2 regions of the Bradyrhizobium sp. UFLA05-125 genome follow, and region 1 is predicted to be linked to the other one. Evidence: predicted binding sites of a transcription regulator. Region 1 holds the regulator's gene; the other holds the start of a gene.

Region 1 (15,074 bases):
AGACGCGGATCGTGACCGCGTTCTGGTTGTCCTCGGCGGTCGAGAACACCTGGCTCTTCTTGGTCGGGATCGTGGTGTTGCGGTCGATGATGCGGGTGAACACGCCGCCCAGCGTCTCGATGCCCAGCGACAGCGGGGTGACGTCGAGCAGCAGCACGTCCTTGACGTCGCCCTGAAGCACGCCGGCCTGGATCGCGGCGCCGATGGCGACGACTTCGTCGGGGTTGACGCCCTTGTGCGGTTCCTTGCCGAACAGCTGCTTCACGACTTCCTGGACCTTCGGCATGCGCGACATGCCGCCGACCAGAACGACTTCGCCGATCTCACCGGCGGTGACGCCGGCATCCTTCAGCGCCTTGCGGCAGGGCTCGACGGTCTTCTGGATGAGGTCATCGACCAGCGCCTCGAACTTGGCGCGGGTGAGCTTCATGGTCAGATGCTTCGGCCCGGTCTGGTCCGCCGTGATGAACGGCAGGTTGATCTCGGTCTGCGTCGTCGAGGACAGCTCGATCTTGGCCTTTTCAGCGGCTTCCTTCAGGCGCTGAAGCGCGAGCTTGTCGTTGCGCAGGTTGATGCCCTGCTCCTTCTGGAACTCGTCGGCCAGATAGCCAACGAGGCGCATGTCGAAATCCTCGCCGCCGAGGAAGGTGTCGCCGTTGGTCGACTTCACCTCGAACACGCCGTCGCCGATCTCGAGAATCGAAATATCGAATGTGCCGCCGCCGAGGTCGTACACGGCGATCGTGCCGGCCTTGGTCTTGTCCAGACCATAGGCGAGCGCGGCCGCGGTCGGCTCGTTGATGATGCGCAGCACTTCAAGGCCCGCGATCTTGCCGGCGTCCTTGGTCGCCTGGCGCTGGGCGTCGTTGAAGTAGGCGGGAACGGTGATGACGGCCTGGTCGACCTTCTGGCCGAGATGGGCTTCCGCGGTCTCCTTCATCTTCTGCAAGATGAACGCCGAGACCTGCGAGGGCGAGTAGGTCTGGCCATCGGCCTCGACCCAGGCGTCGCCGTTGGAAGCCTTCACGATCTTGTACGGAACGAGCTTCTTGTCCTTCTCGACCATCGGGTCGTCGTAGCGGCGGCCAATGAGGCGCTTCACTGCGAAGAAGGTGCGCTCGGGATTGGTGACGGCCTGGCGCTTGGCGGGCTGGCCGACGAGGCGCTCACCGTCGTCCGTGACGGCGACGATCGAAGGCGTCGTGCGCATGCCTTCAGAATTCTCGATGACTTTGGCGTTCTTGCCATCCATTACGGCGACGCACGAATTCGTGGTGCCGAGGTCGATCCCAATGACCTTTCCCATGGTCCTGATATCCTTCTTTATTGCGGCAGGTTGGTTGGGCCCAGAAGGCACCCGATCCAAAACCCCCTAAGATCAAACATCCGCGATATTGCGATGGTTGAGGCTCATATAGGAGGGGGGGAGGGGCCCGCAAGGACCGAACGCAAGTTTCAGCCGCGAAAACATTGGGTTTTGGAAGATCATATCGGCCTTTCGGGCCCCTTGACGGTGAGGGTTTATTAACGGGTTCAGCCGTCAGCCGGACCATGCCCCGACGGCACGCGCGCCACCCTGTTACGGCGCAGCCAAACCCGTTAAAAGTCCGGGCGACAAACGTCCGGACGGCCGGACAGCTCAGCCAGGGGCCACGCCCCGCGCGACAAAGGGGCCCGACGCCCCACCATCGAACGGCCTCAATGTGGACCAAGTAGACTAGCCATGAAATTGATACGCCCCCTCGCCGCGCTTGCCGTTCTCATTGCCTCCGCCCTTGCGGCCTTCGCGGCCGATGCCGTTTTCCCGCCGGGCCAGCGCGTCGGCATGGTGCCGTTGATCGGCCTCTCCCAGGCCAAGACCTTTCCGGGCTTCGAGAGCGAGGACGGAGGCGTGAAGGTGCTGGTCACCGAGTTGCCGCCCGACGCCTATGGCGAGGTCACCAATGCCTTCAAGGCCAATCCCGGCGGCACCGGCGGCATCAAGCCGGACAAGATCGAGACGCCGGCGGGCCTTGCCTATTACACCGTCGAGACCGGCAAGGCCGGCACGGAAACGGTGAAGCGCTATTCGATGATCGTGCCGGGCACCGGCTTCTCCGGCTACGTCGCCGTGCAGATCCCGGAGAACGCCGCCAAGATCTACTCGGACGACGCGGTGCGCCAGATGTTCGCCACCGCGGTCACGCGCAAGGAGGTGCCGGTCGACGAGCAGCTCGCGCAGATGCCGTTCCGGATCACCGATCTCGCCGACTTCAAGAACGTCCGCATGCTGTCGCCGGGCGCCAGCATTGTGCTTGCCGACGGCAACGAGACCACGGGCTTCGAGCCCAAGCCGTACATGATCATTGGCCTGATCGGCGCAACGCCGCAGCAGCCGGATGATCGCGCCCGCTTCGCGCAGGAGGCGGCGATGCAGATCCCCGGCATGCGCGAGTCCAGAATCACCATGTCCGAGCCGATCCGCGTCAACGGCCAGCCGGCCATCGAAACCCGGCTCGACGGCGTCAGTGGCAAGGACAAGACCCAGGTTACGGTGGTGCAGTGGATCCGCTTCGGCGGCGGTACGTCGCTGCGCATCATCGCCAGCGCCCCGCGTGACCAGTGGTCGGAGGCGTTCACCCGCTTCCGCGCGGTGCGCGACGGCATCCAGCCCAAAGGCTGACCAAAGCCGGCCGCATTTTCGGGCTTTTGTTCGTACACAAATGGAACTACGCTTTCCTCCTTGGTTCATCCTGGAGGGAGGACGTACGATGCTGGATCGGCGCAAAGTACTCGCGGGCGTTTCCACTGTTGCTCTCGCGAGCCTCGTTTCAAGCAAGCTCTGGGCAGCGACGGCGATCAAGCCCGACGATGCCTCCGCGCTGCTCGTGATCGACGTGCAAAACTGCTTCCTGCCCGGCGGCAGCCTCGCCGTGAAGGAAGGCGAGCAGGTGGTGCCGGTGATCAACAAGATCGCAAAATCGTTCGCCAATGTCGTGATGACACAGGACTGGCACACGCCGGGGCACGTGTCGTTCGCCTCCGTTCACTCCGGCAAGAAGCCGTTCGAGACCATCGACCTGCCCTACGGCAAGCAGGTGCTGTGGCCCGACCATTGCGTGCAGGGCACCGACGGCGCCGCGCTGTCGAAGGACCTGTCGATCCCGCAGGCCGAGCTCATCATCCGCAAGGGCTTTCACAAGGACGTCGACAGTTACTCGGCTTTCCTGGAGGCCGACGGCAAGACATCGACTGGCCTCGCCGCCTACCTGAAGTCACGCAAGATCAAGCGCGTGTTCGTCGCAGGGCTAGCGACCGATTTCTGCGTCGCCTGGACCGCGCTCGACGCGCGCAAGGCCGGCTTCGAGGTCTATGTGGTGGAAGACGCCTGCCGCGGCATCGACACGCAGGGCTCGCTGGCCAAGGCCTGGGCCGACATGGCCAAGGCCGGGGTGAAGCGGATCCAGTCTGCGGATATCGCAGCCACAGCGTAACACCAGCAAGCTGTCATTCCGGGACGGCTCGGAGAGCCGAACCCGGAATGACGACACAGCTTTCAGAACACGGCTTACGCCGCGCCGTTCGACTCGTTGTTGTTGGCCGCGGCAGCGGCTTTCGCACCGCCCTTGGCAACGCCGACGAGAGCCGGGCGCAGCACGCGCTCGCCGATGGTGTAACCGGCCTGGACCACCTGAACCACGGTGCCCGACGGCACCGACGGATCGGGCACCTCGAACATCGCCTGCTGGAAATTCGGATCGAACTTCTGGCCCGAGGGGTCGAACTTCTTCACGCCGTGTTTTTCCAGCGCGTTGAGCAGCGAGCGCTCGGTGAGTTCCACGCCTTCGATCAGCGCGGTCAGGCCGGGATCGGCATTGGCACGTGCCTCGGCCGGCACCGCATCAAGCGCACGCTGGAGGTTGTCGGCGATATCGAGCACGTCGCGCGCAAAGCCGGTAATGCCGTAGAGCCTGGCGTCGGCGACCTCCTTGGTGGTGCGCTTGCGCAGGTTTTCCATCTCGGCCAGCGTCCGCAGCATGCGGTCGCGCGCCTCAGCCGCTTCCTTCTGCAAGATCTCGACCGAACCGGGCTCCGGATCGTCGGGCATGATGTAGGGCTTCGACACCACGGGCTCGCCGGTCGGCGCAGTCGTGTCTTCGGGTTGCCGGTCTTGATCGGTCATCGGCTGCCTTCTCGAACTCGTCTCAAGGGATTTTTCTCGCCGGGATATCGTGCTTCGCAGCGCGAAAATCAAGCGCCCGTGATCAGGCGAAAACGGCCGTCAGCCCCCCAACAGGCGGCTGACGATGCGGGCGGCATAGTCCACGGTCGGGATCACGCGGGCATAATTCAGCCGCGTCGGCCCGATCACGCCCAAAACACCGACGATGTGCCCGGCGGCATCCCGATACGGCGAGATGATCGTCGAGGAGCCCGACAGCGAGAACAGCTTGTTCTCAGAGCCGATGAAGATGCGCACGCCCTCGGCGGTCTCGGCGCGCCCCAAGAGGTCGATCACGCCACGCTTGGTCTCGAGATCGTCGAACAGCAGCCGCACCCGTTCGAGATCCTCCAGCGCGTGCAGGTCTTCGAGCAGATTGGCGTGACCGCGCACGATGAGCTGCCGGTCCTCATTCTCGCCACCCGACCAGCTCGCGATGCCGGCCGCGATCACCTTCTGGGTGAGCTGGTCGAGCTCGGCGCGGGCCTGCCCGAGCGCCGTTTCCAGCTCGAGCCGCGCCTCGGCGAGGGTCCGGCCGCGGATGCGTGCATTGAGGAAGTTGGAAGCCTCCGTCAGCGCCGAGGAGGGAACTCCAAGCGGTAGCGTCAGCACGCGGTTCTCGACCTGGCCGTCCTCGCCGACCAGAATCACCAGCGCCCGCTCGGGTTCCAGGCGGACGAATTCGATATGCTTCAGTCGCGCATTGGACTTCGGCGTCAACACCACGGCTGCGGCCCGGGTGAGGCCAGACAGCCGCGTCAGCGCCTCCTCCAGCGCCGCCTCGACCGATTGGGCGTGGCCGACATTGGTAAGCTGGCTCTGGATCGATTGTCGCTCGGCCTCGTTGAGTTCCCCGACCTGCATCAGCGCGTCGACGAAGAAGCGCAGGCCGAGTTCCGTCGGCAGCCGGCCGGCGGAGGTGTGCGGGGCGTAGATCAGGCCGAGCTGTTCCAGATCGGCCATGACGTTGCGCACCGAGGCCGGCGATAGCGGCAGCGCGATCAGGCGGGAGATATTGCGCGAGCCGACCGGCTCGCCGGTCGCCAGATAACTCTCGACGATTTGACGAAAGATGTCGCGAGAGCGCTCGTTGAGCTGGGCGAGGCCCGCGCGCGGCGCGATCAGATGAATCGGATCGTGATGGGCCACAGACGGTAACTCCTCTCAGATGCACATAATTTGTCCATCCGGAGGGCCGGTGACAAGCGCGTCTTTGGCCAAATGGGGGCGACGTTCCGACGCCACGGGGGAAAAGCCCTTGCCGGGCCCCCTTCCCCCTCCTACAAGCACCGCGAACAGCCTTTTCCCTGCGAGTTTTGGAGGATTTCCCATGCGGCCAAGCCGCCGTGCGCCCGACGAATTGCGCCCCGTGACGCTGGAGCGCGGCGTGGTCAAATATGCGGAAGGCTCGTGCCTCGTAAAATTCGGCGACACCCATGTGCTGGTCACCGCTACGCTGGAAGACCGCCTGCCGCCATGGCTCAAGGGCCAGGGCCGCGGCTGGGTCACCGCCGAATACGGCATGCTGCCGCGCGCGACCTCGGAACGCACCCGTCGCGAGGCTTCCGCCGGCAAGCAGAGCGGCCGCACCGTGGAGATCCAGCGTCTGATCGGCCGCTCGCTTCGCACCATCGTCGATCTCGAAGCGCTCGGCGAGCGCCAGATCACGGTCGATTGCGACGTGCTCCAGGCCGACGGTGGCACGCGCACGGCCTCGATCACGGGGGCCTGGGTCGCGCTGGCCGACTGTGTCAACTGGATGAAGACGCGCAACATGATCAAGGCGAACGTGCTGCGCGACAACGTCGCCGCGATCTCCTGCGGCATCTATAACGGCACGGCGGTGCTCGACCTCGATTATGCCGAGGATTCCGAGGCCGAGACCGACGCCAATTTCGTCATGACGGGCGATGGCCGCATCATCGAGGTCCAGGGAACGGCGGAACGCGAGCCGTTCACGCAGGAGGAATTCCTGTCGCTGATGGCGCTGGCCCGCAAGGGTGTCGCGCGTCTCGTGGACTTGCAGAAAATGGCGGTGGCGTAGTCAATAGGCCATGCACCGGCGAATCACAGGCAAGCTCATCATCGCGACCCATAATCCCGGCAAGCTTGCCGAGATGCGGGAGCTGCTGGCGCCGCACGGCGTCGAGGCAGTCTCGGCCGGCGAGCTTGGCCTCGACGAGCCTGAAGAAACCGGCAACGACTTTCGCAGCAATGCCGCGATCAAGGCCATCGCCGCTGCGAAGGCCATGAGACTTCCGGCGTTCGCCGATGATTCCGGCATCGTGGTCGGCGCGCTCGACGGCGCGCCGGGAATTTACAGTGCGCGCTGGGCGGGCCCCGACAAGGATTTTGCCGCGGCGATGGCGCAGATCGAGCGCCTGTTGAGGGAGCGCGGCGCCATCACGCCGGACCAGCGCAAAGCGCATTTCGTCTCCGCACTCTGCGTTGCCTGGCCCGATGATCATCTCGAGGAGGTCGAGGCGCGCGTCGACGGCACGCTGGTCTGGCCGCCGCGCGGCACCGCCGGCTTCGGTTACGACCCGATGTTCCTGCCCGACGGCCACACGCGCACCTTTGGCGAGATGGAAAGCATCGAGAAGCACGGCCTGCCGCCGTTGGGCCTTGGCCTGTCGCACCGTGCCCGCGCCTTCGTGAAACTTGCGGAGATCTGCCTTGAGCCGCGCTGACAGGGGCGCCTTCGGCGTCTACGTGCACTGGCCGTTCTGCCTGTCGAAGTGTCCCTATTGCGACTTCAACAGCCATGTCCGCCACGCCGCGATCGACGAGATGCGCTTTGCCCGCGCCTTCGCGCGCGAGATCGAGACCACGGCCAAGCGCGCGCCCGGCCGCGAGGTCACCTCGATCTTCCTCGGCGGCGGCACGCCATCCCTGATGCAGCCTGCGACCGTCGGCGCCGTGTTAGAGGCGATCGGCAAGCACTGGCGCGTCGCCGATGACGTCGAGGTCACGCTGGAAGCCAACCCGACCAGCGTCGAGGCCACGCGCTTTGCCGGCTATCGCGCCGCCGGCGTCAACCGCGTCTCGCTCGGTGTGCAGGCGCTCGACAATGTCTCGCTGAAGATGCTCGGGCGCCTGCACAGCGCGCGCGAGGCGCTCGATGCGGTTGCCATCGCGCGGCGTTCGTTCGAACGCTACTCGTTCGACCTGATCTACGCCCGGCCGGACCAGACGCCGGCGATGTGGGAGAATGAACTCCGCCACGCCATCGATGAAGCCGCCGAGCATCTGTCGCTCTACCAGCTCACGATCGAGGAAGGTACGCCGTTCTTCGGCCTGCACCAGGCCGGCAAGCTGAAAACGCCGGACGAAGCGGTCGCGCGCGCGCTCTATGACGTCACGCAGGAGACCTGCGACAAGCTCGGCCTGCCCGCCTACGAGATCTCCAATCACGCACGCCGCGGCGCCGAGTGCCGGCACAATCTGGTCTACTGGCGCGGCGAGGAATATGCCGGCATCGGTCCCGGCGCGCATGGCCGGCTCGACATCGACGGCATCAGGCACGCGACCGCCACCGAGAAGCGTCCCGAGGCCTGGCTGATGCGGGTCGAGACCAACGGCGACGGTGTCGTCACCGACGAACTCCTCAACAGCGAGGAGCGCGCCGACGAATTCTTGCTGATGGGATTGCGCCTCGCCGAAGGCATCGACCCCAAGCGCTACGCCGCGCTCGCCGGCCGCCCGCTCGATCCCCGCCGCATCGCGCTCCTGCGCGAGGAAGGCGCGATCACAGTCGACACGACGGGCCGCCTGCGCGTCACCAGCAGCGGATTTCCGGTGCTGGATGCGGTGGTCGCGGATCTCGCGGCATAGCCAACTGCCGTAGGGTGGGCAAAGCGACTTGTCCGCCGTAGCTCGAAGAGCGAAGGCGGAAGCGTGCCCACCTCTTCTGACGCAATCGTGGAGAGATGGTGGGCACGGCGCGAAGAGCACCTTTGCCCACCCTACGGCAGCCTCACTTGCTGCTAAGCCCCAAAGCTCTTCGGCGAGCCCGCGACCGCGACGCCGCCGCCGGTCGCCACCTTCATCACCGCAAGTCCCCGCTCATTGGTGCCGTCGGCGCGGAAACGGAACAGGCCGTCGATGCCGGCGAAGCCAGACGGGTTGGTCAGCACGTCCTGTGAGAAGCGCGTGGTGCCTTGTGTGCGCGCGAGCGCTGCGACGAGCGCCACTGCGTCATAGGCGAGCGTCGCCGTGCGCACCGGTTCGGCGCCATATTTCGTGCGGTAGCGGCCGGCGAAGGCGCGAAAGCCTGCCGGGTCCGGCGCGGCATAGAGACCACCCTGCAGCGCCTGGCTCGCATAGACGCGCGGGTTGTCCCACAGGCCGGTGCCGAGCAACTGGATGTTGCGCAAGTTGGCGCCCGCAGCGGTCAGCGCATCGGCCACCGCGACGACGGAATCGCCGTCATCGGCAATGAACAGCGCGTCCGCGCTGCCGAGCGCCTGCGCGACGTTGCGCGCCGGCGTGGCGCGATCGCCGCCGAATTTCTCGAACGCAACCACGCGTCCACCCCGCCGCGGCACCGCCGCCTTGAAGGCTGCCTCCACCACATTGCCATAGGCATTCTCCGGCAGCAGCGCCGCGAAGGAGCGCTTCCCGATGCTGGCGGAATATTCGACGATGCGGTTGACGTCCGATTCGGGCAGAAAGCTCAACAGGAAGACGCCGCGGCCGGCGATGCTGGCATCGGTCGAGAACGCCATCACCGAGATGCCACGCGTACGCGCGACCTGCGCAACGGCCGGCACGGATTGGGCGAACAGCGGCCCCAGAATGATCTCCGCGCCTTCGTCGACCGCCTGCTGCGCGCCGCCTTGTGCGCCCTGCGGCGTGCCGTTGTCGTCCTTGATCAGAAGCTGGACGTTCGGGTTCTGGAATTCGGCGAGCGCCATTTCGGCGGCGTTGCGCATCGACTGCGCGGCGAGCCCGGCATTGCCGGCGGCCGAGAGCGGCAGGATCAAGCTGACCTTCACCCCGCCGGTGCCGGCGGTGGTGGCCTGCTGCTGTGGCCCGGCGGGCCCCGGCTGAGAGGGGGAACTGAAGGGATTGGAGAACTGGCTGAGACTCTGCTGCACGCCGGTGCAGGCCGAGAGCAAGGGCGTGCCGAGCAGGAGCCCTAGCGCGCTCCGCCGGGTCGCTCCCGACGATCGGGGCCCGGAGGTGACAGACTTGGGATAGCGCGGGCCCGGCATGGCAACTCTTCGTAACGACCAGACCACTTAAGGCCCGGTCAGGACTTCACCTCCGCAAGGGAGGACGCGGATTCCAGCATATTGTCGGCAAATAGTTAACCAAAACAAAAGGATAATGACCGCTTAACGCGACCGCCCTTCCACCATGGCGAGCTGCCCACCGAGTTTTAAAGGCTGCACCAACGCGGGCTTTATCGCCGCGAATATGGCGCAAGCACGTCTCTCCCTTTAAGTGTATCCATTATGCGCGCAAAGACCGCCCCAATAAATACGCCTGAAGGTGCGGCGGAACCCGCCGCACGCGGTTTTGCCATTGGTCCCCATCACTTTTCAGCCAGCAAGGCGGCGCCGGGCCTCTACCTCGTCGCCACCCCCATCGGCAATCTCGGCGACGTCACCTTGCGGGCGCTCGAGACGCTGGCCGGCGTCGACATCGTTGCCTGCGAGGACACCCGGATCACCCGGCGGTTGACCGAGCGCTACGGCATCACCGCCCAGCTCAAACCCTATCATGAGCACAATGCAGAGGCTGCGCGGCCGAGGATCCTGGAGGCGCTGGCGCAGGGCGGTTCCATCGCGCTGGTCTCCGACGCCGGCACGCCGCTGATCTCCGATCCCGGCTTCAAGCTGGTGCGCGAGGTTTCTGCCGCGGGCCACGCGGTGTACGCGCTGCCCGGTCCATCCTCGGTGCTGGCGGCGCTGTCTGTCGCGGCGCTGCCGACCGATCGATTCTTCTTCGAAGGTTTTCTGCCCGCAAAATCGACCGCCCGCCGCAAGCGCCTCGGCGAGCTCGCCCGGATCGATGCGACCCTGGTGCTGTTCGACTCCGGCAATCGCGTGCAGGAGACGCTGGCCGATCTCGCCGAGGTCATGGCAGATCGCGAAGCCGCGATCTGCCGCGAGCTGACGAAGCTGCACGAGGAGATCTCGCGCAGCCCCCTCAGCGAGCTCGCCGGCCGTGCCGATACGCTGGAGACCCGCGGCGAGTTCGTGCTGGTCATCGGCCCGCCGGCAGCCGATGCGCGGGAGATGACGCCGGATGCGCTCGACGATCTCCTGCGCGAACAGCTCGCGAACAGCAGCGTCAAGGACGCGGTCGCGCATGCGGTCGAACTCTCGGGCCGGCCGCGCCGCGAGGTCTATGCCCGCGCACTCGAACTTGCCAAGAACTTGCCTGCCAAGAACTTGCCTGCCAAGAACTTGCGGGGCGACGATGGGGAAGACTGACGGCGCCCTGCCCGCCGAGCCCAAACTCCCCTCGCCGGAACGCGTCGCTGCGTTCCAGACCGGCATTTCGGCAGAAAGCCGCGCCGCGGCCTTCCTGATCGCCAAGGGCTATCGCATTCTGGCGAGACGCTTCCGCACGCCGCATGGCGAGATCGACATCGTCGCGCGCCGGCGCAATCTGATCGCCTTCGTCGAGGTCAAGGCGCGCGCCAGCCTCGATGAGGCCGCCTTTGCCGTGACGCCGCGCCAGCAGCAGCGCATCATCGACGCCGCGCAGGGGTGGCTTGCGGCGCATCCCGAGCATGCCGAATTTGAATTGCGATTCGACGCCATGCTGATTGCGCCGAAGTCCCTTCCACGCCATGTGTTGGCGGCATTCGACGCCTCGACCTGAAAGGCAGCCCATGAAACTGAACGTCGCCGTCCAGATGGACCCCATCGCCAGCATCAACATCCGCGGCGATTCCACCTTTGCGCTGCTTCTGGAGGCGCAGAAGCGCGGCCACGGGCTGTCCTACTATACGCCCGACAAGCTGTCGCAGGTCGGCAACGAGCTGGTCGCACCGGTGCAGCTCCTGACCGTGCGTGACGAGCCCGGCAATCACTTCACCCTCGGCGAGCCCAGGCGCGAGGCATTGAACGGCTTTGACGTGGTGCTGCTGCGGCAGGATCCGCCGTTCGATCTCGCCTACATCACCTCGACCCATTTCCTGGAGTGCATCCATCCGAAGACGCTGGTCGTCAACGATCCCGTGAGCGTGCGCAACGCGCCGGAAAAGCTGTTCGTGATGAACTTTCCGCAGCTGATGCCGCCGACGCTGATCTCGCGCGACCTCGACGAGATCAACGCCTTCCGCGAGCAGCACGGCGCCGTCGTCATGAAGCCCCTGCACGGCCATGGCGGTGCCGCGGTGTTCCGCGTGATGCCGCAGGACATGAATTTCGGCTCGCTCTACGACATGTTCTCGGTGACCTTCAAAGAGCCCTGGGTGATCCAGCAGTTCATCCCCGAGGTCAAGCACGGCGACAAGCGCATCATCCTGGTCAATGGCGAGTTCGCCGGCGCCGTCAACCGCGTCCCGGCGCCCGACGATCTCCGCTCCAACATGGTGCGCGGCGGCGCGGCGCAAGCCACCGACCTCACCCCGCGCGAACGCGAGATCTGTGAAACGGTCGGGCCGGCACTGCGCGAGCGCGGCCTCCTGTTCGTCGGCCTCGACGTCATCAACGACCGGCTCACCGAGATCAACGTGACCTCGCCGACGGGCATCCGTGCGATCGCGCGGCTCGGCGGGCCGGACATCGCGGCGAAGATCTGGGATGTGATCGAGACGAAGCGGAGCAAATAATCCGCACGGGCCGAAATTCTCCGATGTCGTCCTGGCTTTCGCCAGGACGACATCGAGGGAAGACGCCTCCCTCTCGCGCGTTTGGGCTTTCGCGTCGCGGGCTAACCACGCGTTCACCATGTCGCGTCACGCACAGACACAAAACGCCTGATCTCTTGCGTGAATCTACGGAGTTATCGCTTTCCGAATAACGCGGCGTTCACCATGCAGCCAAAACCCGCGGCGTGACCGGCGATCACATTCGGCCTCGCAACACCCCTTATACCTTTACTGCCTACTCATCGACGACGGGGAACCCGCCACGTGCGGTTCGAGTGCCCCGCGTAAGAGTAAAGGCGTATGAATACCGCACGCATCGTGGTTCTAGTCATTGCGCTCGGCGCCGGCGGCGTCGCCGCATATCTGGCGAGCAGCTATGACAACAGGCCGGCACCCGCGGCAGCACCCGTGGCTGCGCCGCTGCCCACTGTCGAGGTTCTCGTCGCAAAATCCGACATCGGCCTTGGCCAGACCGTCAAGCAGGAAGACCTGCAATGGCAGACCTGGCCAGCGTCTGCCGCGAGCGGCAGCTTTATCCGCCGCGAAGGCCGACCCGACGCCGTGACCCAGATTGCCGGCTCGATCGCGCGCACGCCGCTGATGCAGGGCGAGCCGATCCGCGAACAGAAGCTGGTGAAGGCCGACGGCTCGGGCTTCATGGCCGCGATCCTGCCTTCAGGCATGCGGGCGATCTCGACCGAAATTTCCGCGGAGACCGGCGCCGGCGGCTTCATCCTGCCGAACGATCGCGTCGACGTGCTCCTGACACACCGCCTGAAGAATGCCGACGCCTCGACCGGGGCGAATGACGTCATCGTTTCCGAGGTCATCCTGGCCAATATCCGTGTGCTCGCGATCGACCAGGCACCGAAGGAAAAAGACGGCCAGACTTCCGTGGTCGGCAAGACCGTCACGCTCGAGCTCAGGCCCGACCAGGCTGCTGCGCTCGCAGCCGCGCGACAAGGCGGCACGCTGCAGCTCGCGCTGCGGAGCATCGTCGATGCCAACGCACCGGACGGCTCGTCCGAGGGCCCGGCGAACAAGCGTCCCGACGGCGTCAGCGTGATCCGCTACGGCGTTTCGACGCGGCAACAAACGTCACAGAAGTGATGGGGATACCCAAGATGAAGAATGGGGATGATCGGACCCGCCTGCGCATTCGGGGGAATGGCGCGCGCGCGTTCTGCACGGGGGCCATGCTGATGCTCGGCCTCGCCGCAGCACCGGCGATCGCGGCGGACGCACCGGTCGGCGACCAGACCCCGGTGCAGGCGCCTGATCTCGGCGTGTCGCCGGTCGCAACGATCGCCCCGGCCAGGACCCGCTTCCTTGCACTCGGCGTCGGCAAGTCGGTGGTGATCGACCTGCCGCGCGAGGTGAAGGACGTGCTGGTCGCCGATCCCAAGATCGCCAACGCCGTAATCCGCTCCGCACAGCGCGCCTACATCATCGGCGGCGCGGTCGGGCAGACCAACGTCGTGTTCTTTTCGGCCGACGGCCAGCAGGTCGCCTCCTACGATATCGCGGTGAAGCGCGACCTCAACGGCGTGCGCGCCGCGCTCCGGCAGTCGATGCCGGGCGTCCAGATCGAGGGCGTCGGTGACGGCGTCATGCTGACCGGCTCGGTGTCCAGCCCAGTCGAGGCTCAGCAGGCCGGCGACGTCGCCGCGAAACTGGTCGGAAACGCCGACAAGGTCGTCAACAACATCGTCGTGCGCGGCCGCGATCAGGTGATGCTGAAGGTCGTGGTCGCCGAAATGCGCCGCGACATCGTCAAGCAGATGGGCGTCGACCTCAGTGCCAGCCTGAACGCCGGCACCGCGATCGTGAACTTCAACAATTCCAACCCGTTCACCGCGAGTGGCGGGCCGCTGGTCAGCGGCAACGCGCTGAGCGCAGCGGCCGCCGCCAAGGGCCTGCCCACGGTCACCGCGACCATGCGCGCCATGGAAAGCGCCGGCGTCATCAAGACGCTCGCCGAGCCGAATCTGACCGCAATCTCCGGCGAGTCCGCGACCTTCATTGCAGGCGGCGAATTCCCGATTCCGGGAGGCTATGCCTGCGATCCCGTCACGCATGTCTGCACCACGCAGATCTCCTACAAGAAGTTCGGCATCTCCCTGAACTTCACGCCGGTGGTGCTGAGCGAGGGCCGCATCAGCCTGCGTGTGATGACCGAGGTCTCGGAGCTGTCGAATACCAACGCAATCACCGTCTCGCAGTCCATCTCCTCGAGCTCTACCAGCTCCGTCACGATTCCCTCGATCCAGACCCGCCGCGCCGAGACGACGCTCGAGATCCCGTCAGGCGGCTCGATGGCGATGGCGGGCCTGATCCAGCAACAGACCAAGCAGGCGATCAACGGCCTGCCCGGGGTCGACCAGATTCCGATCCTCGGCCAGCTGTTCCGCAGCCAGGACTACGTGAACAACGAAACCGAGCTGATGGTGATCGTGACGCCCTATGTCGTGCGCGCAGTCGCACAAAAGGAATTGTCGCGGCCCGATGACGGGTTTGCGCCGCCATCGGATGCGCATTCGGCGTTGCTCGGCCGCATGAACCGTCTCTACGGCATCGCGCGCCACATCGATCCCGTCACTGGTTACCAGGGCGATTTCGGCTTCATCATCGACTGAGACGAACGAGGCTTCAACACGAGGGGGATGAAGCGATGACGAGACTACCGGTCGATAGCCGCAAGAAGCTGTGCCTCGCGGTCATGCTGATGGGGCTCTCCGTGATGCTCGGTGCGTGCAACACGACCGAGGAGATCGTCACCCAGACCGTGCCGACCGACTATCGCCAGCGCCATCCGATCGCGGTGCAGGAAGGCAAGCGTTCGATCGTGATCTTCGTCGGCCAGGCCCGCGGCGGCCTGTCGGAGGCGCAGCGCGCCGACGTCATGGGCATCGCGCGGGACTGGGCGCGTGAAGGCACCGGCGCCGTCGTGGTCGACGTGCCCGTCGACACCAAGAACGCCCGCGCTGCGGCTGCGACCTACCACGAAATCCGTTCGGTGCTGGCGGCCGGCGGCGTGCCTGC
Region 2 (15,074 bases), on a different contig from region 1:
GCCGCCTTCCATGTGCCGCGGCAGATCTGGACGGCGCGCGATCATTTCCGCCGGCGGCGTCCAATCCGGCCATTCGCGCTTGGCCGTGATCGCCTTCACGCCGGACCAGGTGAAGCCCGGACGGCCGACCCCGATGCCGTAGCGCAGCGCCTTGCCATTGCCTTCGACGAGATAGAGGAACTTGTTGGGCGTATCGACGACGATGGTGCCGGCGCCTTCCCTCCCCTCGTACGCGACGAGCTGTTTTTCGAACTTCGGATCGAACGGACGCGAGCGCGGATCGGCTGCCTCCTCCTGCGGCACTGCGCCCTGCATCTGCGGCTCGCCCATCGGCGGCAAGCCGCGCTGGCCGTAATAGGCCGGCTGCTGCTGATACGTCGGCTGCTGCTGCGAATAATAGCGCTGGCCACGCTCCTCGCCGCCGAACAGGAATTCGATGAAGCCGCCGCCCATGTTGGCATTGGAGGCGACGCGCACCGGCTGCGGCGGAACCTGCGGCTGATAAAGCACGGGGGGCGGATCGGATGGCACGGTGTTGTCGAATGCGGCGGCGCGATCGATCCCGGCGACAAAGGTGCATGCGCTGCCGAGCAGCGCGACAGACATTTTCTTGAACATCGACGTACTCTGTACTGTTTCGTCTGGTGCGTTCATCGCGGCGAGCGCAGACCTGCCCTTCGCGATGCGGCCACTTAAAATCAAAAGCCGTTTGGTTTGGTAAACGGAAACGGCGTTATGATTCACCACGTCGCGAACATCAGCGCCTTTTGTCCGCTAGCGTTTATTTTCGGTGAACGGCCGATATGCATGGTTAATCGCTGGTGTGTGCGCGAATTGCGAGCGATCGCAAAGCGGTTCCCGCCGTGAACGTCGTGTTAAATCCCTTCTGTCTACAAAGGCCGCGTGAGTGAGGTGGGGGGAGTTCCAATATGGCTGTTCACCGCAAACGTTTTCGCGTCGAGGAAGCAATCGTCGGCGAGATGCCCAGTCCGGAGATGATTGACGAGGCTGCTCCGATGCACAGCGAGATCATGGCCGAGCTGCGCGCGATCCGCGCGCAAATGGCGCGTAACAGCCACGCGGGGCACGCCCCGCTCCCGCCGAGCGAAACCGTCATGGCGCAGGAAGTCGCCGACGCGCGCGCGATGCTGGAGACCTACCGCGCCCAGATCGAACAATGCGAGAAGCTGAAGGTTGAACTCGACCTCATCCACGATGCCATCAGCCGCACCAAGCGCGAGATCGCGGTGCTGCACGGCAAGAGCTTCAACGGCGAAGAGATGGCCAAGGTCAATGGCGAGCTCGGCGCTGTCGTCGGCGGCACCGAGCAGGCGACCCAGCAGATCCTCGAAGCGGCCGAGTCGATCGACCAGGCCGCCAGCGCACTCTCCAAGGTGGATTCGGTGGACCAGCAGAAGCGGCTCGCCGACGACATCCAGGAACGCGTCATCTCGATCTTCGAGGCCTGCAACTTCCAGGATTTGACCGGGCAGCGCATCAACAAGGTGATGGGCACGATGAAGTTCATCGAGCAGCACATCAATGCGATGATGGATATCTGGGGCGGCGTCGACGCGATCAAGGCCCACGCGCCGCCGATCGTCGACACTCGCGACGAAGACGCCAAGCTGCTCAACGGCCCGAAGCTCGCCGGCGACGTCGGTCACGCCTCGCAGGACGACATCGACGCCCTGTTCGACTGAGCAACCGGGACACGTACGGAAACAAAACGCCGGCCTTGGGCCGGTGTTTTTTGTTTTGGGGTCTATCTCACGCTGTCATTCCGGGGCACGCGCAGCGTGAACCCGGAAGCTCGAGATTCCGGGTTCGATGCTTCGCATCGCCCCGGAATGACGGAGAGAAGATCACGCCCGCGGCGCGCAGCGGACGTAAACCATGTTGCCGTAGCGGGTGGCGGCGTCCTTGTCGATGAAGCGGGTGACCATGACGCGGCCATCGAAGGAGACGATCTCGCGGTCCTGCTCGCCGGGGGTCGGGCCGGGCGGTCCGATATAGTTCTTGCCGCTCGGTGACCCCTTCAGCCGCAGCTCTTGCGGCGTCGCCTGGTCGGCCAGGTGCATGATCACACCGCCGCTCGAACCGGCGCCGATCACGTAGGGATTCTTGCACTGCGCACGGGCCGCAGCCTCGGTGCGGGCGCGGTCGGCCGGGTTCTGGAACGAGGCAAGGCCCCAGCGGCCGACGATCTCGTCGGCGCGGATCGAGGCCGGCATTTCCGGCCCGGTGCCGGGCTCGGCCTCCGGCGGCGGCGAGGACGACGAGAACGACGGCAGGCTCATGCCACCGCCACATGCACCCAGCAGCAGCGCCAAGGCTGCGGCGGCGCCCAGCTTCGCAACCGTCCGCGCGTGAGCTGAACTGATCATGGCATTCCCCCGAGCAAAGCGCCCCCCAAACACGAGCCTGGCAGCCCCCTCCTGCAGCCAAGCGCAAAACCGCTGTCGGGGCAATGACGTCGTAGAATACGACAGCGTCCCCAATTCGTTTCGATCGTCAACATCCTATATCCGTCTCACCATTGGCTTAACCACCTTTGCTTGACAGGATCGCGGCCAAGCCATATTTCCGGACGCACTATTAGCACTCGGGAAGCCCGATTGCTAAAGCGCGCCGTTCGATCCTGGCATTCGATCCGGAGGTCGGACGGGGGCGCAGGCCCCTCACTACTTCCGCCGCTTCCGAAGCGAGCCTCCAAAGGGAAACGTCATGGCTAAGTCCAAATTTCGTCCGCTGCATGACCGTGTCGTGGTCAAACGTATCGATGCCGAGGAAAAGTCCAAGGGTGGCATCATCATTCCCGACACCGCCAAGGAGAAGCCGTCCCAGGGCGAAATCGTCGCCGTCGGCCCCGGCGGCCGGGACGAGGCGGGTAAGCTGATCCCGATCGACCTCAAGGTCGGCGACCGCGTGCTGTTCGGCAAGTGGTCGGGCACCGAGGTCAAGATCGACAATGAAGATCTCCTGATCATGAAGGAGTCGGACATCATGGGCGTCCTGGCCTAAGCCACAACGTCCCTTCAAACCCCGCCGCACGCGCCATTGCCATGCCCGGGCCCGACCCGGGCATCCATCATTTCTCGTTAAGAGGATGGATTGCCGGGCCTCCACCCGGCAATGACGACGGAAAAGTGCGGCGCCCATCCAGTTCAGTTTTCAGGAGCAAGAAATGGCTGCCAAAGACGTCAAGTTTTCCGGAGACGCGCGCGAACGCATGCTGCGCGGCGTCGACATTCTCGCCAACGCCGTCAAGGTGACGCTCGGTCCGAAGGGCCGCAACGTCGTCATCGAGAAGAGCTTCGGCGCGCCCCGTATCACCAAGGACGGCGTCACCGTCGCCAAGGAGATCGAGCTCGAGGACAAGTTCGAGAACATGGGCGCCCAGATGGTCCGTGAGGTCGCCTCCAAGACCAACGACCTCGCCGGCGACGGAACCACCACCGCGACCGTGCTGGCCCAGGCCATCGTGCGCGAAGGCGCCAAGGCCGTTGCCGCCGGCATGAACCCGATGGACCTCAAGCGCGGCATCGACACCGCGGTTGCGGCTGTGATCAAGGACATCGAGAAGCGCGCCAAGCCCGTCGCCGCCTCCTCCGAGGTCGCCCAGGTCGGCACCATCTCGGCCAACGGCGACTCCGCCATCGGCAAGATGATCGCGCAGGCGATGCAGAAGGTCGGCAACGAGGGTGTCATCACCGTCGAGGAGAACAAGTCGCTGGACACCGAAGTCGACATCGTCGAGGGCATGAAGTTCGACCGCGGCTATCTCTCGCCGTACTTCGTCACCAACGCCGAGAAGATGACCGCCGAGCTCGAGGACGCCTACATCCTCCTGCACGAGAAGAAGCTGTCGGGCCTGCAGGCCATGCTGCCGGTGCTGGAAGCCGTGGTGCAGTCCGGCAAGCCGCTCGTCATCATCGCCGAGGACGTCGAGGGCGAGGCGCTCGCCACCCTGGTCGTCAACCGTCTGCGCGGCGGCCTCAAGGTCGCGGCCGTCAAGGCGCCGGGCTTCGGCGACCGCCGCAAGGCCATGCTCGAGGACATCGCGATCCTCACCGGCGGCCAGCTGATCTCCGAAGAGCTCGGCATCAAGCTCGAGAACGTCACGGTGAAGATGCTCGGTCGCGCCAAGAAGGTCGTGATCGACAAGGAGAACACCACGATCGTCAACGGTGCCGGCAAGAAGCCGGACATCGAGGCCCGCGTCGGCCAGATCAAGGCCCAGATCGAGGAGACCACCTCGGACTACGACCGTGAGAAACTCCAGGAGCGTCTGGCCAAGCTCGCCGGCGGCGTCGCGGTGATCCGCGTCGGCGGCGCGACCGAGATCGAGGTCAAGGAGAAGAAGGACCGCGTCGAGGACGCGCTCAACGCCACCCGCGCAGCCGTGCAGGAAGGCATCGTCCCCGGCGGCGGCGTCGCGCTGCTCCGCGCCAAGAAGGCGGTGGGCCGTCTCACCAACGCCAATGCCGACGTGCAGGCGGGCATCAACATCGTGCTGAAGGCGCTGGAAGCCCCTGTCCGCCAGATCTCCGAGAACGCCGGCCTCGAAGGCTCGGTCGTCGTCGGCAAGATCCTGGAGAACAAGTCCGAGACCTTCGGCTTCGACGCCCAGACCGAGCAGTATGTCGACCTCGTCGAGAAGGGCATCATCGACCCCGCCAAGGTGGTGCGCACGGCGCTCCAGGACGCCTCTTCCGTGGCCGGCCTGCTGGTGACCACTGAGGCCATGGTCGCTGAGCTGCCGAAGAAGGAAGCAGCTCCGGCGATGCCGGCCGGCGGCGGCGGCATGGGCTTCTGAGCCGTCGCAACCAACCAAAAATCACGCGAAGGCCGCCTCCGGGCGGCCTTCTTTTTTGCCGACCATTACCGGCGCTTTCCGATTCAACCGCCGGCCAAAACCCACTACGGTGGCGCCGATTCCAAAGCGCGATCGGATCGGGATGAATCGTCATCGCGCTTTGGGCTATTGTTCGAGCATGACTTTTCGGAGAACCGCTTCACACTTTTCCGGATCATGCTCCATCTCTGAGGATTTCGTCGATGCGCGCGCTTTCGTTCTGCTCGATAGGCTTTTTGGCGGTTTTGGTTGCGGTTGCGCCCGACGTCGCCTCCGCCCAGATGAAATTGTCGCCCAAGGCGGCCGCGCCCGGCGGAACCGAGACACGCTACTTCACCTCGATCGACGGGCTGATGGACGGCAATGCCGACGTCATCCTGAAGGAGACCCGCCAGGGCAAGACGGTCACCTCGGCCGTGCTCGACGTCTGCTATCCCGCCGCGAAAAATTCCGACCGCAAGGACCGCTTCGTCGTCAACCTCACCGTCGCCGGCCAGCTCCTGTCGGGCACGACGCAGAGCCTCGGCGACAAGGCACCGGTGACCGTCAAGCTGACGCGCAAGCAGACCAGCGATACCGTCGAGTTCCGCGGCCAGATTTCGATCGGCGGCAACGTGACCGAGGTCGCCTCGCCCGACAATTCCGACCTCAGCGAGAAGGAGTTTCTGGACAACCAGACCTCGGATGATGGCATCACGCCGCAGCCGAAGGACTTCACCGAGGTCTCGCCGGAGGCGATCGCGGTCAAGGTCAAGTTGGAGGCCGCGACCGATTTCCTGAAGAGCCTGAAAGGCCAGGGCGTCGAGGTGACGCTGGCAAGCCTGTCGGTCGGCTGCGACGCGCTGCGCGCCGGCGAGCAGACCATCAACATGTCGGTCGACCCGGAGCGGGCAGCTGCGCTGCTCGCCAAGTTCAAGGCGATGCCGGGCGTCACCGCGGCCGGCTGGACCGCCGGCATGATGGAGATGGACCGCACCATCCGCTTCTCTGCGGCCGACTGGCGCGACGGCGACAAGATCAGCCGGGACCGGCTCGCCGGCACCGTCGCGAACGTGCTGGCGCGGACGCTGGCGGCAAAAACCGTCTCGCAAAGCTTCAACCCCGTCACCGGCAAGCTCAAGGTCGTCTTGAAGCGGCCGAACCAGGATTTCCCGGCGCTCGAGCTCACCGACACGATCGAGGTCGCGGGCCTCGTCTCGGCCGACAAGCCGGGCAACAGCGACCGCCTCCTGCTCTGGGTCGGCAGTCCCGCAATCAGCACGGCCGACGAGAGCACCGGCGCCAAGCTCAATCTGTCGGATGAATCGAGCGCCGATGAAGAGGGCGATCAGACCGACGACAACGGCGCGATCGAGGCGCTGGCGAAGGAGCTGAAGGGCCAGCGCTGGGACGCCGACAAGTCGGTGTGGAAATGACGAAGTCATTCCGGGGCGACGCGCGAGCGTCGAACCCGGAATCTCGTGCAACAATCTCCAGATTCCGGGTTCGCGCTTCGCGCGCCCCGGAATGACGTAACCGTCAATTCCCGTTCATCCGGAAGCGCAGCGGCTTCGGGCCGATCAGCGTGAGAAATTCGCCCTGGCGCTTCCAGGTCTCGACGCTTGCGAGCGCTGCGACGAGGTCGTCATCGGCCTGCGCCTTGGCCGGCGGACAGGAACGGTCCTGGATCTGGCCCGGGACGAAGATCACGGTGTTGCCGGCGACCGAGAACTGGCCCTTGCCGCCCTTGCACCAGAGCTCCAGCACCACCTCGCCATTGTCGCCGATCTCGATGTTGGGAATGCGCTTCGAGCCGGGCTGCGGCAGAGCCTCAAGCGTCATCTCGGTCCCGAAGGGAAAGCCGTCCTCGGCATGGGCCGCGCCCGCCATCAGCACCACCGCGGCAGCCGCGCACACCATCTGCTTGACCGAAACCATGAGACCTCTCGACCATCCTTGAACCGCCGCACCTTCTATAAGACGGGGACGACGTTGAGAAGCTTCGCCGCGCACGCAAAATCCCCGCAGGACCCTTCCCGCGGGGATTTCGTTGAGAATGCATGGCGCTACTTCAGCACCAGCTCCGTGAACGGCCAGACATAGGCCTGGAGCGTCACCAGCACGCCGACCAGGCAGGCCAGCACGATCGAGTGCCAGAACACGAAGCGCAGGATCGTGCCCTCGTGGCCGTACCACCGCGTGGCGGTCGAGGCGACCACGATCGACTGCGCGTCGATCATCTTGCCCATCACGCCGCCGGAGGAGTTTGCCGCCGCCATCAGGATCGGCGACAGGCCGATCTGTTGCGACGTGATCTTCTGGAGGTTGCCGAACAGGATGTTCGATGCGGTATCCGATCCCGTCAGCGCCACGCCCAACCAGCCGAGCAGCGTGCCGAAGAAGGGATAGAGCACGCCGGTCGCCGCAAAGGCGAGACCGAGCGTGGCGTCGACGCCGGAGAGGCGGGTCAGCGTACCGATCGCGAGCATCGCCGAGATCGTGATCAGCGAGATCGCGCAGAGGCGGATGGTGCGGCCATACTCGACCAGCAGCCGCCCCGGCCCGACGCCCATCAGGAAGCCCGAGATGATCGCCGCGATCAGCATGCCCGTGCCGGTGAAGGACAGATAGGTGAAGTTGAACACCGCACCTTCCGGCGTGGGGCCCGCCGCAACCGGCGGCATCTTGTTGATCATCTTGTCGAGTTCAGGAACGGGAAACTTCCAGACGAACAACGAGTCCGCCCAGGACTTGAACCATCCGCTGCCCCAGATCAGCATCACGATGCAGACGATGATCCACGGCAACAGCGCGCTCCACAGTTCGGCCTGCGTGAGCGGCGTCTTGTCGAGCGGTGCGGTCTTGCCCATTTCCGACACCGATTCATCGCGGCCGCGCAGCGCCGGCGACAGCCAGAGCTGCTTCGGCTGCCACACCTTCAGGAACAGAATCAGCGCGCCCATCGAGATCAGCGACGCCCCGATGTCGACGATCCAGGGATTGATGTAGTTGGAGATCACGAATTGCGGGATTGCGAAGCACACGCCGGTGACCAGGATCGCCGGCCAGACATCCTTCATGGCGCGCCAGCCCGCGAACGCCCACACCACCCAAAACGGCACGATCAGCGAGAAGAATGGCAATTGCCGTCCGACCATCGCGCCCAAGATGTAGGGATCGAGCCCGGTGACGGAGGCAAGGCCCTGGATCGGCGTACCGAGCGCGCCATAGGCGACGGGCGCGGTGTTGGCGATCAGCGACAGGCCGGAAGCGGCGAGCGGCGAAAAGCCGAGACCGATCAGCACGGCGCCGGTGATCGCGACGGGCGTGCCGAAGCCCGAAGCGCCTTCGAAGAAGGCGCCGAACGAGAACGCCACCAGCAGCAGTTGCAGGCGCCGGTCCTCGGTAACGCCACCGACCGCACGCTTCAACAGCTCGAAGCGCCCGGTTGTGACCGTCACCTGGTAGAGAAAGATGACGTTGAGGACGATCCATCCGATCGGAAAGAAGCCGGTAACGATGCCGAGCACGGAGGCCCGGATCGACATGTTCAACGGCATGGTGAAAATGACGATCGTGATCAGGTTGGTGATGATGACGGCGATCACGGCCGCGATATGCGCTTTGACGCGCCCGCTTGCGATCATGATCAACAGCGAGACCACCGGAACGGCCGCCGCGATGGTCGACAACGCCGCATTGTTCAGCGGGTTATAAATTTGATTCCACATGCTCTACCTCCCCCACGCATTAGTGCGGCAGGGCGGCCAGCGTGGACAGCCGAACCTGCTTGACGTGGGTTCCGATAGTCCTTGAGCCTGAAGCGGTCATGTCGCGAATGTGGCGGTTCCAGTACGCTCACAAGCTCGCGAAGTCCCGGAGGCCCCCCACCCCGCGCCGTTATGCCCATGCTAGGGTTGCCGGCCCGGACAACGCAAATCGCCGGATTTGCAACTTTAGTCTAAGCGCGCTTATTTGCGCCGTTGCATCAGGCGCTTACGCCCACCCCGCAGGAGACCCCTATCTGTGAAGAACATCCGCGCGACGCTCGCGACCGTTTGGCGAATCGCCATGCCCTACTTCCGGTCCGAGGACAAATGGGCCGGCCGCGGCCTGCTCGCCGCAGTGATCGCGATCGAGCTCACGCTGGTCGCGATCGACGTGCTCGTGAACCAGTGGCAGAACCGCTTCTACAGTGCGCTCCAGGCCTATGATCTGGACAGCTTCGTGCGCGAGATCTGGATCTTCGTCGGCCTTGCCTCGGCCTTCGTCGCGCTCGCGGTCTATCAGCTCTATCTCAACCAGTGGCTCCAGATCCGCTGGCGGCAATGGCTGACGCGGCACTATCTCGGCGAATGGCTCGATGACGCCACGCACTACCGCATGCAACTCACGGGCGACGCCGCCGACAATCCGGACCAGCGCATCACCGACGACGTCAAGAATTTCGTCGAGCAGACGCTCAGCATCGGCGTCGGCCTGCTCTCCTCGATCGTGACGCTGTTCTCCTTCGTGATCATTCTTTGGGGCCTGTCCAACGCCGCCCCCCTGCATCTCTTCGGCACCGATTTCGTGATTCCCGGCTACCTGTGCTGGGGCGCCCTGATCTATGCGATCCTCGGCACCGCCCTGACGCACTGGATCGGCGTGCCGCTGGTCAATCTCAATTTCGAGCAGCAGCGCTATGAAGCCGACTTCCGCTTCAACCTGGTGCGGGTGCGCGAGAATTCCGAGCAGATTGCGCTGCTGAAGGGCGAGAGCGCCGAGCGCGGACGCCTGCTGCACCGCTTCAGCTTCGTGATCGGCAATTGGTACGGCATTATGAGCCGCACCAAGCGCCTGACCGCGTTCACGGCGAGCTATCAGCAGGCCGCCGTGATCTTCCCCTATGTGCTGGTGGCGCCGGCTTACTTCGCCAAGAAGATCCAGCTCGGCGACATGATGCAGACCGGCTCAGCGTTCGGCAGCGTGCAGCGGGCGCTGTCGTTCTTCGTAACCACTTACCGATCGCTCGCCGAATGGCGCGCGGTTGTCGCCCGTCTCGACGGCTTCGAGATGTCGGTCAGCTCGGCCGCCAATCTTCCCGCGCATGAGCCGACCATCGGCGTGACGTCGTCCACGGGCAGCGAGGCCATCGCGCTCGAGCAACTGCTGGTGAAGCTACCCAACGGCAAGCCGCTGGTCGCAGCCAACGCCTTTGCGATCCAGCACCCCGAGCGCGTGCTGGTGACGGGACCGTCGGGGTCAGGCAAGTCGACGCTGTTCCGCGCCATCGCCGGGATCTGGCCGTTCGGCACCGGCAAGATCGCTATCCCCGGGAAATCCAGCCTGATGATGCTGCCGCAGCGGCCGTATTTCCCGATTGGCCCGCTCGGCGACGCCGTGATCTACCCGGCAGAGCACGGCACGATCGCGCCCGACAAGATCAAGGAGACGCTGAGAGCGGTCGGCATGCCGAGGCTTGCCGAGCAGCTCGACGAGGAAGGGCACTGGAACAGGACGCTGTCGCTCGGCGAGCAGCAGCGCCTAGGGGTGGCGCGGGCGCTGCTGCATGCGCCGGATTACCTGTTCCTCGACGAGGCGACCGCCTCGCTCGACGAGCCATCGGAGGCCCTGCTCTACCGCCTCATGGAGGAGAAGCTGCCGTCGACCACGATCGTATCGATCGGCCACCGCTCCACGCTGGATGCCTTCCACACCCGCAATGTCAGGCTGGTCCAGGACGGCGAGATTCACGTGCTCGGCGGCGTCGGCGCACCGGCCCCGGCGGAGCCGAGCGAAGCGCGCTGATCTGGGTGCGGTGAAGGCTTCCACATCGTCATGGCCGGGCTTGACCCGGCCATCCACGCCTTACCCAAGGCACAAAGAACGTGGATGCCCGGGACAGGCCCGGGCATAACGACAGTTGTCCGTGTTAGCGCCCCATAGGAGACGTCGCGGTTTCCCCCAAAAAGCAAAAGGGCGGCAGGATGTCCTGCCGCCCCTTCAGTCGATCTAGGGAAGAAGCTTACTTCAGGTTGGTCATCGCTGTCAGGTCGAACGACAGCTTGGCGATGCCGGCCGCGCCGCACCAGTTGGAGCCGACGCCCGACGGGTTGATCGGGGTCACGAAGGTACCGGTGGAGGCGGTGATGTTGCCGCGGGCCGACCAGTCGCTGGTGAAGGCGTTACAGTCACCCTTGGAGAGGTTGGTGTCGGAGTAGCGCAGGTCCAGCGTGAACACCTTGTAGGTGAAGCCGATGCCAACGTTCCAGGTGTTGTAGTCGGCATATTTGATGCCGTTCGGGAACGCAGCCACGCCGTAGAAGCTGTCGGAGGTGCCGAGCCACTGACGGCCGAACTCGCCCGACACGTACATGCCGACGCCACTCGAGCCGAAGAGGGTGCTCGGCGCGGTGTACTTGCCGGTGATCGAGCTGTAGTTGCCCCAGGCGCCCGAGTTCAGGTAGCTCGGAGTGTAGTACTCGGTGACGCCGAACGCCCAGTTGTCGTTCACCGTGTAGGTCATCTTGCCGTAGACTTCGAAGAAGCTCAGATCCTTCTTGATCACGTTGGCATTGATCAGGGCCTGCGAGGCGCACTCGGCGCCCTGGAAGTTGCCGGCGAAGTCGATGCCGGGCGCGCCGAAGAAGCAGCTGCCGCCCGGATACAGGTAACCCCAGACGCCGATGTCGAAGGCGAATGCGCCGAAGGTCGGGCGGATACCGCCGTAGACGTCGATCTCGGCCGCGGCGCGGTTCGGGAAGGAGATGCTCTCACCGGACACGCCGACATAGAGCTGGAGGTCCTTGGTGACGTTGTAGCGCGGCTCGAAATAGGCCGTGACGGACGGCTTGTGGTTCGACTGGGTGATGCCGCGGAAGATGTAGTCGCTCATGATGCCGCCGCCGAAGGCGACATCCCAAGGATCGAAGGCGGGCGGCGGAGGCGCTTTCACAGCCTTCACCGGCATGTCTGCCGCCAGAGCCGAACCCGTCACCATTGCCAGCGCCGTTGCCAACAAAGCCACTTTCTTCATTTCTTTCCCCATCACCTTCTCAAGGCAAGTCCGATCCCGGCGCCCCCCGGGGCATGCGAACCCTGACTGCAAAGCTCTTAACCGCCGCAATCTGGAGTGAGGCCCCCATTCAGTGAAGCAAAAAACACATGCATCTGCCGACTTTTTAGGCGTTATGGCAATTCCACGAAAGGTTGTCGGGACGTGTTGCATCTCGACAACATGTTTGCATTCCAGAGGGCGCCCCGCCTCCGGTTTGTTACGGATGTGCAGCACAGGCCGAGCGCGGCGACACGAATCAGCCGCAGCCCATGGTGAACCAAGAGGGGAAGCCAATGTCGCGCGCGCTCTGATGCAATCTGTCGATGCAAAAAGGCCGCAGCGTCGCCGCCGCGGCCTTCCTGATTGCTGATCGTCGTTTGAAGCGCGAAGCGAGAGCTAGCCCTGACCTTCGGCCGAAGCCGACGAGCCGTCGCCGCTGGACGGAGTCGCCCAGCTCGCCTCCGGTGCGGGCTCGGGAGCGGGAGCTTCCATGGGGGCCGGTGGCTTGGGGGTCGGCGCCGCCTTCTTCGCGCTCTTCCTGGGTGCCGCCGTCTTCGCGGATTTCTTTGCGGCCTTCTTGGCGGCCTTCTTGGCTGCCTTCTTCGGTGCGGCCTTCTTTGCCGATGTCTTTGCTGCCTTCTTGGCGGCTTTCTTCGCCGAGCTCTTCTTGCCGGCCTTCTTTGCGGCCTTCTTTGCGGCCTTCTTTGAGGTCTTCTTCGCCGCTACGGCTTTCTTGGCCTTTTTGGCCTTCTTGCTTTTCTTCTTCTTCGCTTTCGCCATCGTGATCCTCCTGTTGCCGTCGAACAATGTCGATCGGGCCTTCAGTCGTCCACCTCCGGGCGCGGCGCAGTCGGCTACTACAATTCGACTAGTTCAATACCGGCTGCGCACCGCCCGTCGCCCAATCGAGAAGCTCAATCGTGTGCACGACCGGCACTGATGTCCCGCTGGCAATCTGCACCATGCAGCCGATATTGCCTGCGGCAATCATGTCCGGCTTGACGCTCGCGATGTTGGCGACCTTGCGATCGCGCAACCTGCCCGCAAGGTCGGGCTGGAGAATGTTGTAGGTCCCCGCCGAACCGCAACACAAATGGCTCTCGGGGATATCTTTCACCACGAATCCGTTCTTGGAAAGCAATTCTTTCGGAAGCCCAGTGATTTTCTGCCCGTGCTGCAGTGAACAAGCGGAATGATAGGCGACGACGATGTCGTCGTGTCGCCTCAACGGCTGCAGCGCAAGGCCTGCGACATACTCCGTGATGTCCTTGGCGAGCGCAGAGACGCTGGCCGCATCGCTCGCGAAGTCGCGGTCCTCGCGCAGCAGATAGCCGTAGTCCTTGATGACCGTGCCGCAGCCGGACGTCGTCACCAGGATGGCATCGAGACCATCCTTTGCCGCCTCGCGGCGCCAGGCCGCGACGTTCGCCCGCGCCCGTGCGAGCGCGTCGTCGTCGCGGCCGAGGTGATGGGTCAGCGCGCCGCAGCATTGCTCGTCCCGGACCAGCACGACCTCGATGCCGTGGCGGGTCAAAAGGTTGATGGCGGCCTGGTTGATCCGCGGCGCCAGCACCTGCTGGGCGCAGCCCTGGAGCAGCGCGACCCGCCCCCGCCTCTTGCCGAGCGGCGCAAAGACGCTGCCAGCGGCGGGCCCTGGCGCCGGCAGCCGGCCTGGCGCGAGCGCCAGCATCGCCTTGATCCGCTGCGTGAGGCCAGGGGTAGCCGACGGCCGCGGCGTCGGCAGCAAAGCCGCGAACGGCCGGGCAAGCCGCGCCAGCGACATGCTGATGCGAAAGCGCTGCGGGTCGGGCAGGACGAATGCCAGCACGGCGCGGAGCATTCGCTCGGCAAGCGGCCGCTCGTAACGCTCTTCGATCCGGACCCGGGCCTGGTCGACCAGGTGCATGTAGTTCACCCCGGACGGACACGTGGTCATGCAGGCAAGGCACGACAGGCAGCGGTCGACATGCTTGACGACCTCTGATGTCGGCGCCTGGTCCTTCTCCAGCATCTCCTTGATCAGGTAGATGCGGCCGCGCGGGCTATCGAGCTCGTCGCCGAGCAGCACATAGGTCGGACAGGTCGCGGTGCAGAAGCCGCAATGCACGCAGGCACGCAGGATCTTGTCGGCTTCCGCGATGTCGGGATCGGCGAGCTGGGTGAGCGAGAATTCGGTCTTCATGCCGCGCCCCGCTTCAGCCGCCCGCGATTGAGGATTGTCTTCGGATCGAAGCTGACGCGAACCCGCTCGCTGAGGGCGGCGACGCCCGGCGCCTGCGGATGGAACACGTCCACATTGCGCCGCACCTCTTCAGGTGCCCGGACCAGCATGGCGTGCCCGCCGACGGCCTCCGCGCGCTGGCGCACGATGGAGGCTTGCGCATCGCCCTTTGGCGGCACGGCCGCCCAGATCAGCCCGCCGCCCCAGTCGTAGATCACGTCGCCGCCGGTATCCCGCGCCAGCAGCCGGCCGACCGCGGCACCAGAGGCCGCCGGACAGACGATCCGCCACACCGGCCAGGCACCAAGCGCGCCATCGGCCGCGAATGGCAGCACGTCCCGGATCGCGGTCCACAATGCGGCCGAGGCGGCATCCTCCACGATGGTGGCGGTTCCGAACGGCGCGAGCGCCTCGCGCAGCGAGACGGCGCGGTGGGCGGCCGAAGCGGTGATGCCCTCGAGCCGCAGCACGGTAAGCGGCTCCCCTTGAGCAGCGATGTCGCCGAGCCCTTCGGCTCTCTCCCGCAAAGCCGATTTCGGCAGATGCGCCGCGCCCGATACGTCGAAGGGCGAACCGAGCGCCGCGGTCATGGCCTTGTTGGCGCCGGCATCGTCCAGCCCCCTGAGCAGCAGCGTCCGCTCGCTCTCCGGCTTCGGCATGACCTTGAGCGTCACCTCGGTCATGACCGACAGCGTGCCCCAGGAACCGGCGAGCAGCTTGCAGAGGTCATAGCCGGTGACGTTCTTCACCACCTTGCCGCCAGTCTTGAAACTGTCGCCGAAGCCGGAGACGGCGTGCGCACCGAGCAGATGGTCGCGCACCGCCCCGGCCTTGATGCGGCGCGGCCCGGCGAGGCCCGCCGCGATCATGCCGCCGATGGTGCCGAGCCCCGGCGTCCCCAGGAGGGGCGCAGTGTTCATCGGCTCGAAGGCGAATTGCTGACTCTTGGCATCGATCAGCGACAGCACGTCGGCCAG

The links. Region 1 encodes HrcA, which represses chaperone genes, less so after heat shock. Its sites were predicted from a motif close to GTTAGCACTCNCNNNNNGNGAGTGCTAAC; they were not measured.
Region 2: the regulator HrcA is predicted to act here: its motif matches at 2,598-2,626, upstream of SO156_RS27385 (co-chaperone GroES).

Annotation. Positions count from the first base shown of each region.
Region 1 covers NZ_JBANBJ010000010.1:60,413-75,486, reverse strand. Annotated here, with positions in the region: gene dnaK (molecular chaperone DnaK) at 1-1,306, opposite strand, end outside; gene SO156_RS12810 (hypothetical protein) at 1,724-2,662, shown strand; gene pncA (bifunctional nicotinamidase/pyrazinamidase) at 2,751-3,473, shown strand; gene grpE (nucleotide exchange factor GrpE) at 3,548-4,162, opposite strand; gene hrcA (heat-inducible transcriptional repressor HrcA) at 4,262-5,350, opposite strand; gene rph (ribonuclease PH) at 5,532-6,245, shown strand; gene rdgB (RdgB/HAM1 family non-canonical purine NTP pyrophosphatase) at 6,256-6,891, shown strand; gene hemW (radical SAM family heme chaperone HemW) at 6,878-8,035, shown strand; gene SO156_RS12775 (penicillin-binding protein activator) at 8,188-9,417, opposite strand; gene rsmI (16S rRNA (cytidine(1402)-2'-O)-methyltransferase) at 9,661-10,644, shown strand; gene SO156_RS12765 (YraN family protein) at 10,631-11,038, shown strand; gene gshB (glutathione synthase) at 11,049-11,993, shown strand; gene cpaB (Flp pilus assembly protein CpaB) at 12,333-13,142, shown strand; gene SO156_RS12750 (type II and III secretion system protein family protein) at 13,157-14,668, shown strand; gene SO156_RS12745 (CpaD family pilus assembly protein) at 14,704-15,074, shown strand, end outside.
Region 2 covers NZ_JBANBJ010000037.1:49,014-64,087, reverse strand. Annotated here, with positions in the region: gene SO156_RS27400 (L,D-transpeptidase) at 1-618, opposite strand, end outside; gene SO156_RS27395 (protein phosphatase CheZ) at 930-1,703, shown strand; gene SO156_RS27390 (hypothetical protein) at 1,866-2,387, opposite strand; gene SO156_RS27385 (co-chaperone GroES) at 2,728-3,024, shown strand; gene groL (chaperonin GroEL) at 3,188-4,819, shown strand; gene SO156_RS27375 (hypothetical protein) at 5,062-6,273, shown strand; gene SO156_RS27370 (META domain-containing protein) at 6,377-6,775, opposite strand; gene SO156_RS27365 (L-lactate permease) at 6,904-8,568, opposite strand; gene SO156_RS27360 (ABC transporter ATP-binding protein/permease) at 8,864-10,627, shown strand; gene SO156_RS27355 (TorF family putative porin) at 10,845-11,855, opposite strand; gene SO156_RS27350 (histone) at 12,273-12,656, opposite strand; gene glcF (glycolate oxidase subunit GlcF) at 12,745-14,058, opposite strand; gene SO156_RS27340 (FAD-binding protein) at 14,055-15,074, opposite strand, start outside.